3 regions of the Arthrobacter sp. MDT2-34-1 genome follow, and region 3 is predicted to be linked to each of the others. Evidence: riboswitches for the same ligand, from Rfam matches in the RefSeq annotation. Region 3 holds a riboswitch; each other region holds the start of a gene.
What was found. A riboswitch is a leader RNA that binds a small molecule or an ion and turns the genes downstream of it on or off. The one in region 3 is predicted to bind S-adenosylmethionine.
Positions count from the first base shown of each region.

Region 1: it holds a riboswitch for S-adenosylmethionine, as region 3 does, so the genes downstream of both, AC5RVV_RS08075 (flavin reductase family protein) here and AC5RVV_RS14145 (O-acetylhomoserine aminocarboxypropyltransferase/cysteine synthase family protein) in region 3, are expected to answer to the same signal.
Region 2: it holds a riboswitch for S-adenosylmethionine, as region 3 does, so the genes downstream of both, AC5RVV_RS16565 (bifunctional o-acetylhomoserine/o-acetylserine sulfhydrylase) here and AC5RVV_RS14145 (O-acetylhomoserine aminocarboxypropyltransferase/cysteine synthase family protein) in region 3, are expected to answer to the same signal.

Region 1 covers NZ_JBNHGO010000001.1:1,732,590-1,737,871, reverse strand. The annotation lists gene AC5RVV_RS08085 (alpha/beta hydrolase) at 36-1,052, shown strand; gene AC5RVV_RS08080 (aldo/keto reductase) at 1,186-2,175, shown strand; gene AC5RVV_RS08075 (flavin reductase family protein) at 2,225-2,731, opposite strand; SAM riboswitch class IV at 2,784-2,898, opposite strand; gene AC5RVV_RS08070 (prephenate dehydratase) at 3,061-3,930, opposite strand; gene AC5RVV_RS08065 (hypothetical protein) at 4,018-4,230, opposite strand; gene AC5RVV_RS08060 (amino acid ABC transporter ATP-binding protein) at 4,497-5,282, opposite strand, start outside.
Region 2 covers NZ_JBNHGO010000004.1:143,368-148,649, reverse strand. The annotation lists gene AC5RVV_RS16580 (CPBP family intramembrane glutamic endopeptidase) at 1-386, shown strand, start outside; gene AC5RVV_RS16575 (hypothetical protein) at 557-1,525, opposite strand; gene AC5RVV_RS16570 (VOC family protein) at 1,700-2,341, opposite strand; SAM riboswitch class IV at 2,569-2,683, shown strand; gene AC5RVV_RS16565 (bifunctional o-acetylhomoserine/o-acetylserine sulfhydrylase) at 2,751-4,076, shown strand; gene metX (homoserine O-acetyltransferase MetX) at 4,157-5,227, shown strand.
Region 3 covers NZ_JBNHGO010000003.1:158,231-163,512, forward strand. The annotation lists gene AC5RVV_RS14135 (Ig-like domain-containing protein) at 1-29, opposite strand, end outside; gene AC5RVV_RS14140 (CoA-binding protein) at 282-779, opposite strand; gene AC5RVV_RS14145 (O-acetylhomoserine aminocarboxypropyltransferase/cysteine synthase family protein) at 776-2,251, opposite strand; SAM riboswitch class I at 2,344-2,438, opposite strand; gene malQ (4-alpha-glucanotransferase) at 2,762-4,963, shown strand; gene AC5RVV_RS14155 (endonuclease domain-containing protein) at 5,052-5,282, shown strand, end outside.

The DNA of each region.
Region 1 (5,282 bases), on a different contig from region 3:
ACGATTGGTTCACTACCGGCCGATCGGAGGAAGCCATGCAGGTCCGTATCCGCCGCGCACTGACAGCAGTTGCCGTGCTCGTCACCGTCCCGGCGGCCCTTGCCGGCGGCCTGGTCCTGTGGCTGCGCTTCAGCCCCCGGCCGCTGGCGGTGCTGCTGCGGGTGCTGTCGGAACGGGACGGCCGGCGCACGGCCCGCGCGATGGCCCGGCACGTGCCGGACGGAATCAGCGAAGTATTGGATCAGGAATACCTCAGCAACCACGGGCATACCCGCCTGGACGTGTTCTTCCCGGACAAGGCGGCCGAGGATTCGCTGCGTCTTCCGACAATTGTCTGGATCCACGGCGGGGCCTGGATCTCCGGCACCAAGAACGACGTCGCCAATTACCTTCGAATCCTCGCCTCCTACGGCTTCACCGCCGTGGGGGTGGACTATTCGCTGGCCCACGTGCGCCGCTACCCCGCGCCGGTGCGCCAGACGGCCGCCGCGCTGCGCTACCTGGAACACAATGCCGAGCGGCTTCACATCGATACCGAGCGGATCGTGCTGGCCGGGGACTCGGCGGGCGCGCAAATTGCCGCGCAACTGGCGCTCGTCATCGCCGATCCCGACTATGCCAAAAGGCTCGGCATTGCCTCGCCCATGAAGCCGGAGCGGCTGCGCGCGGTGCTGCTGCACTGCGGGGCGTACGACCTCTCGCTCGCCGGGGCGGACCAGGCCGGGAACCAGAATTACCTGCGCACGGTGCTGTGGTCCTACACCGGGGCCAAAGACTATCTGGAGCGTCCGTACGTCGCGCTGGCCTCCGTGGCCAAGCACGTGGGCGCCGATTACCCGCCGGCTTTCGTGTCAGCGGGCAACACGGACCCGTTGCTGCCGCACTCGCTCGGGCTGGTCGAAGCGCTGCGGATCAAGGGCGCGGCCGTGGAGGAGTTCTTCCCCCACACGGAGGCCGGCCTAGGGCACCAGTTCCAGTTCAACCTGGAGTTGGAAGCGGCGTGGCAGGTGCTGGAGCGCAGCGTGGCGTTCCTCCGTCGCCACACCGGCTGATGCCGCCCGAGTTGAATCGGCGCCCCGCTACGAGGAGTGTTCTTCGGTGTCTGCATCACCCGGCCGGCGCCGACGCCTCCCCGGGCACCGCCGTCGTACGCTGGAAACCTGTCCAGCGAAGGGGGAACTTTCAATGAACGACGCCGGCTCGCGCCTCATATTCGGCTGCATGGGGTTGGGTGGTGGCTGGGGGAGCGGGCCGCTGGAAGCGGCCGATGTGGCGGCCGCGCACGCGGCCGTGGCGGCGGCGCTGGAGGCCGGGATCACGACGTTCGACCACGCCGACATCTACGCCCACGGCAAGGCCGAGGCCGCGTTCGGGCGGGTGTTGGCCGGAAGTCCCGAGCTGCGCGACTCGATCCGGCTGCAGGGCAAATGCGGCATCCGGCTGCCGGCCCCCGGCATGGTCGGGCACTACGACTCCTCGCGGAAAGCCATCCTGACCCGCACCGACGAGAGCCTGCGCCGGCTGCACACCGATCACCTGGATACGCTGCTGATCCACCGGCCCGATCCGCTGACGCCGGCCGAAGAGATCGCCGCGGCGTTCAACGAGCTTCGGATGGCCGGGAAGGTCCGCCGCCTTGGTGTCTCGAACATGTCCGGCGAACAGATGCGCTGGCTGCAGTCGGCGCTGGATGAACCGCTGGCGGTGAACCAGCTGGAAATGAGCCTGTACCGACGCGACTGGCTGGAGTCAGGGGTGCTGGTGAACCACCCGGAGGGACCGGGGATCAGCTTCCCGCACGGCACCTTGGAATACTGCGCCGCCCACGGGGTGGAGCTGCAGGCCTGGGGAGCGCTGGCCCAGGGCCGGTACAGCGGGCGTGCGGCAGCGGAGGCCGCGACACCGGATGCTTCCGCGCCCGCGGATGCCTCTCCCCCGGCGGATCAAGCAGCGGCAGCCCTGGTCACGGAACTTGCCCGGGACAAGGGGTGCCCGCCCGAGGCCGTGGTGCTGGGCTGGCTGCTGCGGCATCCGGCAGGCATCCGGCCGGTCGTCGGTACCAGCAGCCCGGACCGGATCCGGGCCTGTGCCGAGGCGGAAGCGGTTGGAGCATCGATGACCCGCGAGGAGTGGTACTCCCTGTGGGTGGCGGCCCGAGGCAGGCCGCTGCCTTAGCTGCCCGCGCCCGGCCCCGCAGCTGCGGGCGGGGCCGGGACCATGCGTCCTAGACGAAGGCCGGCTGTTCCAACCGGCGGAACGCGGAATCGTGGAAGACCAGGGGCTCGTGGGTGCCGTCGTGCGTGGACAGTCCGTGCACCTGCAGCAGCACGACGTGGTGGTCCCCGGCCGGGACTTCCTGGTGCACCGAGCAGTCCAGCCAGAGCGCCGCGTCGTTGAGGAAAAGCGCGCCGTCGTCGGTGCCGTGCAGGCTCAGGCCGGCAAAGCGGTCACCGGTCCTGGACGCGATCTGGCGGCAGACGCCGTCGTGCCCGGTGCCGAGCACCGAGACGCCGATCCGGTTGGCCCGCCGGACCAGCGGCCAGGTCCGTGAGGTGTTTTGCACGGCGAACATCACCAGCGGCGGCTCGAGGGAGACGCCCACGGTGAACGAGGAGGCGACGATGCCCTGCGGCTCGCCGTCGACGGTCGCGCACAGCGCCGCGATGCCCGAGGGGAACCGGCCGAAGGCGGAGCGCAACGTGTGGGGGGTCAGGTCATGGTGTAGCGACATGGCGTCCTTGGGGCTTGGGCGCATCCGCTGCGGCCGAGCTGCTGCGGGTGGATACGCGTACTTGCCTGCCGACATCCCCGGCGGGCCGAATCATCACCTGGAGCACCCCGCTACGGTAGAGGGTTGCCGGCCAACCAGCCAGGGCTGTGAAGTTGGCGCTCTTGATTCGTCTCCACGCTAAGAGCGGGGAAGGGCCTGGGTCAAACGCCGGTAACAGTTCGTCAAATGCAGCGTTTTACTCCCGGGCCACGCGAGGTGGCTGCTGCCCGACGGGCGGCCGTGCGACGGCTGCTGCCCCGAAGGCTACTGTCCGACTGCTGGCGCCACGGCTACTGCGCGGCGGCGCCCGGGCGCACGGTCTGCTGCCGGAACGGATGCGCCGGGTAGACGCCCAGGATGCGGATTTCGGTGGTGAAGAAGTCCAGTTCCTCGAAGGCGTGGACCATGGCCGGATCGTCCGGGTGGCCTTCGACGTCCACCATGAACATGGTGGCGGCAAACTCGCCGCCCACCATGTAGCTCTCCAACCGGGTCATGTTGATGCCGTTGGTGGCGAAACCGCCCAGCGCCTTGTACAGCGCGGACGGCACGTTCCGCACGCGGAACACGAAGCTGGTCACGGCCGGACCGGGAAGTTCCTCGCGGGACGGGACCGGCCGGCGGTCGGCCAGCACCACGAACCGTGTGGTGTTCGTCGGATCGTCTTCGACCTTTTCCGCGAAAACCTCCAGGCCGTAGAGTTCGGCGGCCATCGGCGGCGCCAGGGAGACCTTGGTCGGGTCCTTCCATTCGGCCACCTCCCGGGCCGAACCGGCGGTGTCGCCGGCGATGACCGGAGTGAGCCCGAGCCTGCGGATCAGCTTGCGGCACTGGCCCAAAGCATGGATGTGGCTGTGCACCTCCCGGGCCTGCTCCACGGTGGCCCCGCGTACGCCCAGCAGGCTGAAACGGATGGGCAGGAAGAATTCCTCCACGATCTGCAGGGTGGTCTTCGGCAGCAGGGCGTGGATGTCCGCCACCCGCCCGGCGATCGAGTTGTCGATGGGGATCATGGCCAGTTCCGCCTCGCCGCCGGTGACGGCAGCGAACGCATCCTCGAAGCTGGCACACGGCACCGCTTCCCAACCGGGGCGCACTTCCAGGCAAGCCATGTGGGAGTTCGAGCCGGGTTCACCTTGGTACGCAATCGCTGGAGCCATGGGCGAAATTATCCCACCGGGGCGGGCCGGCGCTTCATTCCGGGCAACCGGGCGGCGTCATATAACCGGGACCGGCCCGCCAACCGCTTAGTACAGATGCGATTCCTGGGTGATGCCGTAGGGCACGTCGTCGCTCAGCTCCACCGTAAACTGCCCGGGGCCGGTGCGAGTGACCAAGATGCCGCAATCGCCGTCGATGGCGGCGAGCTTTTGCAACTCTTCGACCGCAGCATTCAGGAGATCGTGCGCTTCGGAAGCCGTCTGTGCGGTCAACGACTTGGTAGCCAGGGAAGTGGCCATGGTTCTGCCTTTCGTGGCCGGAGGTTTCCGCGCAGGAGAAACGCGGGATGGAAGCTTCCGGCCGGAACGAGCCTGCCATGCGGAACGGTGCATGGAACTTTACATTCTGCCATCCCAGATGACATCAGATGAATTTCGCACCGGCGTGGCGTGCGCCACACCCGGCGTGGCGGCGTGGTGCTGTGGACCGGTGCAGGCGGGACCCCCCCCGCGGATGCAGGGAGCCGTCGGGGGGAGGGTGGGGGCAGCCGGAAGTGAACCCGGTCCTAGAACGGGTTGAGCAGCCGGTGGACGAACTGCCGGGTGCGCTCCTCCCGCGGTTCGCGCAGCACCTGTTCGGGGTGTCCGCGTTCCACCACCACGCCGCCGTCCATGAACACCACTTCGCTGGCCACTTCACGGGCGAAGGCCAGCTCGTGGGTGACCAGGGCCATGGTCCAGCCCTCGTCAGCCAGTTCCTTGATCACGTGCAGCACGTCGCCCACCAGTTCAGGATCCAGTGCGGACGTGGGCTCGTCGAACAGCAGCAGCGAAGGTTTGAGCGCCAGCGCCCGGACAATGCCGACCCGCTGCTGCTGTCCGCCGGAGAGCTGATGCGGGTACTGGTCTTCCTTGCCGGAGAGCCCGACACGGTCCAGCAGCGACCTGGCCTCGCGCACCGCTTCGGCCTTGGACCGCTTCTGCACCTGGACCGGGCCCTCGATGATGTTCTGCAGCACGGTCATGTGCGGGAACAGGTTGTAGTGCTGGAACACCATGGCGCTTCGGTCGCGCAGGGCGGCGATCTGTTTTCGGTTCACCGGCGAACCGAAATCCACGGCCGGCCCGCCCGAAAAGGCGACCCGCCCGCCGTCGGGGATTTCCAAGCCGTTCAGGCAGCGCAGCACGGTGGTTTTGCCCGACCCGGAGGGTCCGATCAGGGCCAGTACCCCGCCCGTCTGGACGGAGAGGTCGATGGACTTGAGCACCTGGTTGCTGCCGAAGGACTTGCGCAGCCCCTCTACGGAGAGCACCGGCCCTGCGGCGGAGCCGGGCTGCGAAGCGGCGGCGGA
Region 2 (5,282 bases), on a different contig from region 3:
CCGGCCGGGCGCTGGGAATCACCACCGCCATTGTCCCGGCGGCCCTGGATGAATACTGGTGGACGGTTCCGGTGTTGGTCCTGTCCGCGCTGCGGCATGCGGTCCTCGAAGAGGTGGTCATGGTGGGCTACCTCTTCAACCGCTTCGCGAAGTTCGGCTGGGGCATCTGGTCCGCGATCTTCGTCAGCGCCGCCCTGCGCGGGACCTACCACCTCTACCAGGGCATCGGGCCGGGCATCGGGAACTTCCTCATGGGTTTGGTCTTCGGCTACGCCTATACAAAGGCCAAGCGGGTGATGCCGCTGGTGGTGGCGCACGCGCTGCTGGATATTGCCGGCTTCGTCGGCTACACGCTGCTGGGGCCGGCCATCGGCATCGGCACGTAGCGGGCACAAAGAGTTGCCGGCCATCGGCATCGGCACGTAGCGGGCACAAAAGAGTTGCCGGCCATCTATTGGAGCCTGGTACACGTGCTCCGGCTGTCTCCAGAGCCGCAGCCGAAACCTTCGCAACGGCTCGCCCCCAAGTCAGGAGTGGTGCCGGGGAGAATTGACCGCTACATGCCCGTCCACGAGTTGTTCCACCTATCCTGGGGAAGGCCCGCCATGGAAAGGGACCGGACGATGCCCAGTGGTGTGTCGGTACCTGTGGGCTGGAGCGCGTCCCACATCCAGCGAACCATGCCCGCCCCCGTCGCCCGAATGCGGTCCTCCCGCCTCTTTTCCGCCTCCACTACGTCGGCGGGACTACGGCTCCGAAGGTACTCGTTTCGGGAGTATTTTCCTGCACCATCGAATTCGCCGGCGAGACGAAATTGTTCCCAGTAGAAGTCGACGATGCCGACACGAACTCCCTGCGAATCGAAGACAGGGTACTGCAGTAACGGCTCCGGGAAGTGGTTCAGGTACATCAGAGCCCGGGAGTACGATTCGCCTGGCGACTGCGAGGCGGGATCGGCGAAGGCGAGAACCCGTTTCACGCGGTTTGACTTTCCCGGTGGCAAAGAACCGGCCAGATCAAGAATCCGGGTGGCCTGCAGGGCGGGAAGGCCGAGGTGGCGGTCCACGCGAAGCGCATGGTCCATTGCGGGAACGGCCTCAGCGAAGGGACTATGCGCCGCCACATCGACAACGGTTTGTGCCCGGGAAGTGATCAGGTAGCCGTTGCGGCTAACGAGGGGTTCCAAAAGTTCCCTGCGATGCCACCGGATTCCGCCACGGGACCGACCATGCGTGCCGTTGTAAGCCAACAAGTCCACGTCTAGAGAGCGGCCAATTACCGGAAGTCCCCACACCGCCGCCGCAGAGCGCTGGACAAGGACTCTGTCGGTGCGTCCGGTGCCGACGGCGGCCTCTATGTGTAGGCGCTGCTGCTCCCACCATGGCAACCGCGAGTATTCCCCGGCGGCCGCATACACGCCGCGCCGCAAGCGGACCAATTGTCCTTCCGCAGCTTGTCGGGCGACATCCCGGCGTCCTGGACCCCACTTCTCCAGGTCCCTCACATAGATCAGTTTCACGTCCATACGGGACAGCCTCGGCGGCCTCATGGCGGTCGGGCACGCGGGGAGGAGCTGTGTGGAAAAACGCTGCCCTGCAGGTCGATCTGGAGGGCTTGTGAACGCAAAAGCTCCGTTTCGGGCGTCTGCTCCTTCTATAACGCGGAGCGGACGCCCGAAACGGAGCGATGCCGGGAGAACTTACAGTTCCACGATCCCGTTGGCGGTTTCGAAGCGGACGGACAGGATGCCCGGCGTACCGTTCGGTGCCGTCCAGGCGACCTTGACGTCGTCCAGCAGGCCGTCGACCGGCGTGCCCAGCCAGTCCGCCACCCGCTCGGAAGAGCCGGCGATGGTCAGGCCGATCAGCTTGACCGTGGCGGGGCGGGCGTTGGACGGGTGCAGCGGTTCGGTGCCGTCATCCCAGCGCAACATGTAGGGCACCTGCGGGTCGGCGATGAGGCCCTTGATCCCGATCTGCTGCCAGCTCAGTTCCTGCCCATCCGGGAACTTGCGGTTGCCGGGAACCGCGTGGCGGCCCAGCCGTTCTTCGAACGGGGTCAGGTCGTCGACCGCCACGCACCAGCCCATCCAACCGCCGCCGGCTTCCGACCGCGCCCGCACTGCCTGGCCAAAGGGGGCCTTGTCGGAAGCGGGGTGGTCGAGCACCTCCACGACCTCCAGGTAGTGGTGGTCGGTGAGGGGGAAGATCATATTGCGGGTGCCGAAGCGGGGATGAACCCCGCCCTTGACGGCGTCGATGCCTAGGGCTTTGGAGATCCGCTCTGAGGTGGCAGCCAGACCGTCGGGTTCAGCGGCATAAGAAACATGGTCGAAGCGCATGGCATTATCTTGGCACTTTGTGAACCCGCTCTCGACTTAGGGTGACCTAAGTCACTCAATTTGCGGCTCGTGGGGAACGCGCCGTTCCGGACAGCAATTCCGCCTCCCCGGCACGCGCCGGCAACAGTGACGAAGCGGACGGTCGGACAGGCGGTCCGGAGACCGGTGCCCAGTCATAAGGTGTCATATTGTTGCGGCCGCCGGCTTGTCTGCGGAGACTGGAGGCAGGTCATGAGTGCCAGCGCAAAACCCCGGTTTGCTGGCCGGCAACCCTCCAACCGCGGTGGGGTGCCCCGGGTGAAGACCAGGCAGCCGCCATAAGGCGGTGCGCAAGCGCGGGTCACACCCGGGACAGACATGCCGGCACGGCCGGATCCCGGATGGCCCCTTCCAGTGAAGGAGTTGCACCATGTCCAACGCCGATTGGTCCTTTGAAACCCGTCAGATCCACGCAGGGCAGGAGCCGGACGCCGCCACGGGCGCCCGCGCACTGCCGATCTACCAGACCACGTCATTCGTGTTCCCCAGCGCGCAGAGCGCGGCCGACCGGTTCGCCCTGTCCGAACTGGCACCCATCTACACCAGGATCGGCAACCCCACCCAGGAAGCGGTCGAGACCCGGATCGCCAACCTGGAGGGCGGCGTCGGCGCCCTGCTGCTTGCTTCGGGCCAGGCCGCGTCGACGTTCTCCATCCTCAACCTGGCCGAGGCCGGCGACCACATCGTGGCCAGCCCCAGCCTGTACGGCGGCACCTACAACCTGCTGCGCACCACGCTGCCCAAGTTCGGCATCGAGGTCACCTTCGTCGAGGATCCGGACAACCTGCAGCAGTGGCGCGATGCCGTCAAGCCGAACACCAAGGCGTTCTTTGGCGAGGTCGTCTCCAACCCGCGCCAGGACGTGCTGGACCTGGAGTCGGTCAGCGCCATCGCCCACGAAAACGGCGTGCCGCTGATCGTTGACAACACCTTGTCCACCCCGTACCTGATCCGCCCGATCGAGTGGGGGGCCGACATCGTGCTCCACTCGGCCACCAAGTACCTCGGCGGCCACGGGACGGCGATCGGCGGCGTGATCGTCGACGCCGGCACGTTCGATTTCGCCGCCGACCCCGAAAGGTTCCCGGGGTTCAACACGCCGGACGACACCTACAACGGGCTGGTCTTCGCCCGCGACCTCGGCGTCAACGGCGCTCTGGGCGCCAACCTGGCCTACATCCTCAAGGCCCGGGTGCAGTTGCTGCGCGACCTGGGGTCCGCCATCTCGCCGTTCAATGCCTTCCTGATTGCCCAAGGGCTGGAGACGCTGAGCCTGCGCGTGGAGCGGCATGTGGCCAACGCTCAGAGGGTGGCCGAATTCCTGGAAGAGCACGACGACGTTGCCTCCGTCGCGTACCTCGGCCTGCCCTCCAGCCCCTGGTATGAGCGCGGCCGCAAGTACGGCCCGAAGGGGACCGGCGCCATCGTCGCGTTCGAAATCAAGGGCGGCATCGAGGCCGGAAAGCGCTTTGTGGACGGCCTTGAACTGCACTCGCACGTGGCCAACCTGGGCGATGTGCGCTCGCTGGTGATCCACCCGGCGTCGACCACCCATGCCCAACTCTCGGCCGCGGAACGGGTCGCAGCCGGGGTGACCGACGGTCTGGTCCGGCTGTCGGTAGGCATCGAGAACGTCAACGACATCATCGCCGACCTGGAGGCCGGTTTCCGCGCCGCCAAGGGTGCGGACGACTAGGCAAGCAGGTAGAGCGCAGCGTGACGATAGTGCAACCGCAGGAACTGGTGGAACAGGCAACCGACGGCATCCTGCGCCGGATGCCGGTTGGTGCGCTGGAGCTGGAAGCCGGCGGCTATCTGCCCGAGGTGGTCCTCGGCTTTGAGACCTGGGGCACCCTGAATGCGGACGCGTCCAATGCCGTCCTGATCCAGCATGCCCTGACCGGCAGCACGCATGTCGCACGCGGCTACTCGGACGAGGACGGCTGGTGGGACGACCTGGTAGGCCCCGGTGCCACGATCGACACGGAGCGCTATTTCGTCGTGGCCGCCAACATGATTGGCGGCTGCTACGGCTCCACCGGTCCCTCGTCGCCGGCTCCGGACGGGACGCCGTGGGGTTCACGCTTCCCGTTCGTCACGATCCGCGATTCGGTCCGCGCCGAGGCGCGGCTGGCCGACGCGCTGGGGATCCGGCGCTGGCACACGGTGCTCGGCGGGTCGATGGGTGGCGCCCGCGCGCTTGAATGGGCGGCTACGTTCCCGGAGCGCACGGCCCGGTGCGCCGTCCTGGCGTGCGGCGCCGCGAGCACCGCCGAACAGATTGCCTTCGCGCAGGCGCAGGTCGCGGCCATCCGGCTGGACCCGTACTTCTCCGGCGGCGACTATTACGGGGGCCCCGCTCCCGAGGCTGGACTGGGTATCGCCCGGCGGATCGCGCACATCAACTACCGCTCGGAGCCGGAGCTGGAGTACAGGTTCGGCCGCAAGCCGCAGGCGGAGGAGCAGCCGTTCGGCGGCATTACGCCGTCCGCCCGTGGCCGCTATGCCGTGGAAAGCTACCTTGACTACCAGGCGGACAAGCTCGTCGCGCGCTTCGACGCCAACAGCTACATCCTGCTCACCGAGGCCCTCATAAGCCACGACGTTGCCCGGGGCCGGGGCTCGCTGGAGCAGTCGCTGGGCGGCCTCACCGACACGCAGTTCTTCGTCGCCGCGGTGGATTCCGACCGCCTGTACTTCCCGGAACAGTCGCGGCAGCTGGCCGAGGCGCTGCCCGGGGCGGTCAAGGTCCACACCATCGAGACGCCGCTGGGCCACGACGGTTTCCTCACCGACATCCACCAGCTGCACGAGGCCCTCACCGAGGCGTTCTTCGCGCCCGCCTGACTTTTCGGCCCGCGTGACAGCGGCCTCGGTACGACGTCGGTGCGCGCCCTCCGCG
Region 3 (5,282 bases):
GGTTGTAAATCGGTTGGTGCAGTAAACACGGTGACTCCCCCTAGTCGAGTGATGTGTGGCTGGCCACAGCATCCGACGAGGACCTTGGGGAAATCCTTGAAGGCTCTTTCCGTCTACTTCCGGGCAGGAAAAAACCCGCCCCTTGTCCCCGGGCCTCCACGTGGAAGGCCGGGGGACAAGGGGCGGGCTTTTCGGGGCGGGCGCGGCCTCGCGCAGGCCGGCCCTCCGCCGTCGTTAGTACAGTGGGGCTCTGCCGGTCGGGGAAGCGGCCTCGCGCCCGCCTAGGCGGTCAGCTGCCGCTTGGAGGAGATCACTCCGGTGTCGAAGCCGGCCAGGTGCAGGCCGCCGTGGAAGCGTGCGTGCTCGATCTTCACGCAGCGGTCCATCACCACGTTCAAGCCGGCGGCCTCGGCCTGGGCCGCGACCTCCTCGTGCCAGGAGCCCAGTTGCAGCCAGAGCGTCTTGGCGCCGACGGCCAGGGTTTCCTCCAAAACGGTGGGCAGGTCGTCGTGCCTGCGGAAGACATCCACCAGGTCCGGCACCTCGGGCAGGTCCGCCAGCGACTTGTACACCGGCTGACCCAGGATCTCCTTCGCCACCGGGTTCACGAAATACACCTTGTACGGCGAGCTGGACAGCAGGTACGTGGCCACGAAGTAGCTGGCCCGGCTCGGCTTGTCCGAGGCGCCGACAATGGCGATGGATTTGGTGTTGCGCAGGATGTTCAGACGCTCCGCGGCGGACGGGCCGATCCAGGTGCGTTCCGGTGTCGCGGTCACTTGGCGGCTCCTTCTTCGGCTTCGATCAGTTCTTCGACGGACTCGACTACGCGCGTTCCGGGCTCTGTCCGGGGGGAGCGCTCCGCCGGGATCGTGCAGGACTCGCCGGCATAGCTGGGCGAGGCGAACTCGGAGCTGTCGAACGCGGCGTCCTCATGGTCGCGGCTGGGGCCGTGCTCGGCGCCGGCCTGCTGCGAGGCGGCCAGCGCCTGGTCCAAATCCCAGAGAATGTCGTCCACGTCTTCCAGACCCACGGAGATGCGGATCAGGTCCTCGGGCACGCCGGCAGCCACCAGCTGGTCGGCGGTGAGCTGCTGGTGGGTGGTCGATCCCGGGTGCAGCACCAGGGTGCGGGCGTCGCCGATGTTGGCCAGGTGGCTGGCCAGCTGCAGCGATTCGATGAACTTCTGGCCCGCGGTGCGGCCGCCCTTGACGCCGAAGCTGAACACGGAGCCCACGCCCTTGGGCAGGTACTTCCGGCCCCGCTCGTAATGCGGGTGGGCGGGCAGGCCGGCGTAGCTGACCCAAGAGACGCGCTCGTCGGCTTCCAGCCACTCGGCCACGGTGCGGGCGTTGGCCAGGTGCTCGTCCATCCGCTGCGCCAGCGTTTCCACGCCCTGCAGCAGCTGGAACGCGGACTGTGCCGACAGCGACGGGCCGATGTCGCGCAGCTGCTCGGACCGGAGCTTGGTGAGGAAGCCGTACTCGCCGAAGTTGCCCCACCAGGACACGTTGCCGTAGCTGGGCACCGGCTCGGTCATCTGCGGAAACTTGCCGTTGCCCCAGTTGAAACGGCCGGATTCGACGACGACGCCGCCCAGGGTGGTGCCGTGGCCGCCCAGGAACTTGGTGGCGGAGTGGATCACGATGTCCGCGCCGTGCTCGATCGGGCGGATCAGGTAGGGCGTGCTCAGGGTGGCGTCCACGACCAGGGGGAGCCCGGCGTCGTGCGCCACCGCGGCCAAACCGGCGAGGTCCGCGATGTCGCCGGACGGGTTGGCCACGATCTCGGTGTAGACGGCCTTGGTGTTCTCCCCGATGGCCGCGGCGAAGTCGGCCGGGTCGTTGGAGTCGACGAACGTGGTCTCCACGCCGAACCGGCGCAGCGTCACGTCCAGCTGGGTGATGGTGCCGCCGTAGAGCTTGGACGAGGCCACGATGTGGTCGCCCGCCCCGGCCAGGGCCGCGAAGGTGATGAACTCGGCGGCCATGCCCGAGGATGTGGCCACCGCGCCGATGCCGCCCTCGAGCGAGGCGATGCGCTCCTCGAACGCGGCGACCGTGGGGTTGCCGATGCGGGAGTAGATGTTGCCGTACTTCTGCAGCGCGAAGAGGTTCGCGGCGTCGTCGGTGTCTTTGAACACGAACGACGTGCTCTGGTAGATCGGTACGGCCCGGGCACCGTGCTCGGCGTCGGGCGTGCCGCCGGCGTGCAGGGCACGGGTGCGGAAACCGAATGTGCGTTCAGCCATCAGGCGGTTGCTCCTTCAAAACTTGGGTTCCCGGAATGACGGTCCTGGCGGCACCGTGCAGGCACCGTCCGGATCAAAGATTGCTTGCGCTCTCTCCATCGCTTCTGGCGGTAGCACCTTTCCGGTGGCGTCCGGATGGTTGCTGCGGTGTCAAAGAGCCAGATCTCTCAACCGCTCGGGATGGTCTCGTCCATTCTCGCAACCAACGGCCGCGGCACCAAAAAATGTTGAGCCGCGTTGCGTCCGGGCTGTGGGCGCCCGGGCCCTGAGGCGGCACGCCGTGCGGTTGCCCGGGCTTGCGGCGGCCCGGTACGACGGCGGTGCTCGCCTTCGCCGCCCGGCCTCGCGAACGCTTTGGACGTTCGGAATTGCGGACGACGCCTCGCTGTTTGTCCGGCCTGCGAATGCCCGGCACGACGGCGGTGCTCGCCGCGCGTCGGAGCCACGACCTTCGCCGTACCGGCGTGACGAACGTTCCCGGGTCCGGACAGTTCACCGTAGATTGGGTCTATGGCTGAACTTTCGGCGCTGCAGCGCCTCGCGGGAAAACATGGCGTTGGCATTACCTTCCGCGGCTGGGATGGCGACGAGAAAACAGTCAGTGAGGCAACGCTGGTTTCCGTCCTCACCGCGCTGGGCGTCCCCTGTGCCACCGACGACGACGTGACGGCTTCCCTCCGGGCCGCTGAACTGGCACCGGTGCAGCGCACGCTGCCGCCCGCCGTCGTCGTCCGCCAAGGCACTGCCACCGAGGTTCCGGTCAATGCGCGGCGCGGCGTCCGTCCGCGGGTCCGGATCCTGCTGGAGGACGGCTCCCGGCGCGACGTCGAGGTGCTGGCCGGCGGGTCGGAGGATGCGGAAGGTGCCCCGCCTGTTCGTTTCACGGCGGTGGTGCCGGCGGACATCCCGCTGGGCTGGCACACGCTGGAGGTCGTGGAGCGGTCCGAGCCGATGGAGGCCGGGACCGGCGCGGCCCCGGAAATGCCGGAGGTGATGCAGGCCGGGACCGGCGCGGCCCCGGACCGGTCGGAATCGATGGAGCCCGGAACCGGCGCGGCCCCGGAGCCAACCGACAGCGAGGCGCGGTGCGCCCTCGTGGTCACCCCGCGGCGCCTGACCACCGCGGACCGCCTGCCCCGGACGTGGGGGTTGATGGCACAGCTGTACTCCGTGCGCTCGCGGTCCTCGTGGGGCATCGGTGACCTGCATGACTTGGCCAGCCTCGCCGAGACGGCCGCCGCGAAGGGCGCGGGCTTCGTCCTGATCAACCCGCTGCACGCGGCCCAGCCGAAACCGCCGGTGGAGCCCTCGCCCTACCTGCCCTCCACGCGCCGGTTCGTCAATCCGCTGTACCTGCGGGTCGAGGACGTGCCCGAAGCCCGCGGCATCCCGCTGGCCAACAACTTCCACGACGCGAACCTGGACGCCGGCATCCTGGACCGCGACCTGGTTTTTGCGGCCAAGCTGCAGGCGCTGGAAACGGTCTTCGCTGTGCCCCGGTCCGCGGAACGCCAGCAGCGGTTCGAGGCCTTCCGCGCGCAGGAAGGCGAGGGGCTGGAGCGCTTTGCCCTGTGGTGTGCCATGGCCGAAACTGTTCCGGCCGGGGCACCGGAGTGGTCGGATGCCGTGTTCATCGAAGCGCAGCGCAGCGAGCTGAAGGACCGCATCGAGTTCCATCAATGGCTGCAGTGGCTGTGCGACGAGCAGCTCGAGGCGGCGCAGGCCAGCGCCCTCGATGCGGGAATGAACATCGGGATAGTGCACGATCTCGCCGTCGGCGTCCATCCCACCGGCGCCGACGCCTGGACGTTGCAGGATGTGCTGACCCCCGGCATCTCCGTGGGCGCGCCGCCGGACATGTTCAACCAACAGGGCCAGGACTGGTCACAGCCCCCGTGGCATCCGCACCGCCTGGCCGAATCCGGCTATGTTGCCTACCGGGACATGCTGCGGACCGTCCTGCGGCACGCCGGCGGCATCCGGGTGGACCATATCCTCGGGCTGTTCCGGCTGTGGTGGATTCCCGCCGGCAGCCCTCCCGGCGAAGGCGCCTACGTGTACTACGATCACGAGGCCTTGATCGGCATCCTCGCCCTGGAAGCGGAACGGGCCGGCGTCGTCGTCATTGGTGAGGACCTCGGGGTGTTCGAGCCGGGCGTGCAGGACTACCTGGCCGAGCGCGGCATCCTGGGGACCTCCATCCTGTGGTTTGAGTACGAGGACGGCAGCCCCCGCGCACCCGAGCGCTACCGCCGTTCCTGCCTGACCAGCGTCACCACGCACGACCTGCCGCCTACCGCCGGCTACCTGGCGGGCAAGCACGTGGAGTTGCGTGAATCGCTGGGCCTGCTGAACCGGCCCGTGGAGGAGGAACGGGCTTTGGATCAGGCAGCCCAAGAGGCAGTGCTCTCCACGGTGCGCTCGCGGGTGCCGGCCGCGCCACAGCACGACGACGGCGCCGGCCCCGCCGCCGAACAACGCACCGTCGAGGCGCTGCACGCGTTCATCACGCAGACCCCGTCGGTACTGCTGGGCGTTGCGCTCACGGACGCTGTGGGGGAGCTTCGGACCCAGAACCAGCCGGGCACCGCCGACGAATACCCGAACTGGCGGATCCCGCTGGCCGGGCCGGACGGGGCGTCGGTCCTGATCGAGGACCTGGCCGCCAACGAGCGGTTCAACTCGCTGGTGCGCGCCCTGCGTCAGGACTAGGCGGGTCCACGCCGAGCCGGGAAGCCTCTCGCGGCCCCGCCGGAGGACTGGCAGGTTCAACTGGGCCGGGAAGTCTTCGGCGCCGGCGATGCAGTCCGTTCGCAGGTGTTCGGCGCCGCTTTTCATTGCCGGTCATCCGATGTCCACAATTTCGGGCCGGCAATGGTGGCGGCCGAAGGGCGCGGTCATCCTCGATTACATGCAGACTCCCGAAATGATCGCCAACTGGGTGGCGAAAAGAGGAGGAACAGCCCTCGTTAGGGACCTGCGCCGGGCGGGCATCGGACCGGATGCGATCAAGGTGGCGATCGCGTCGGGC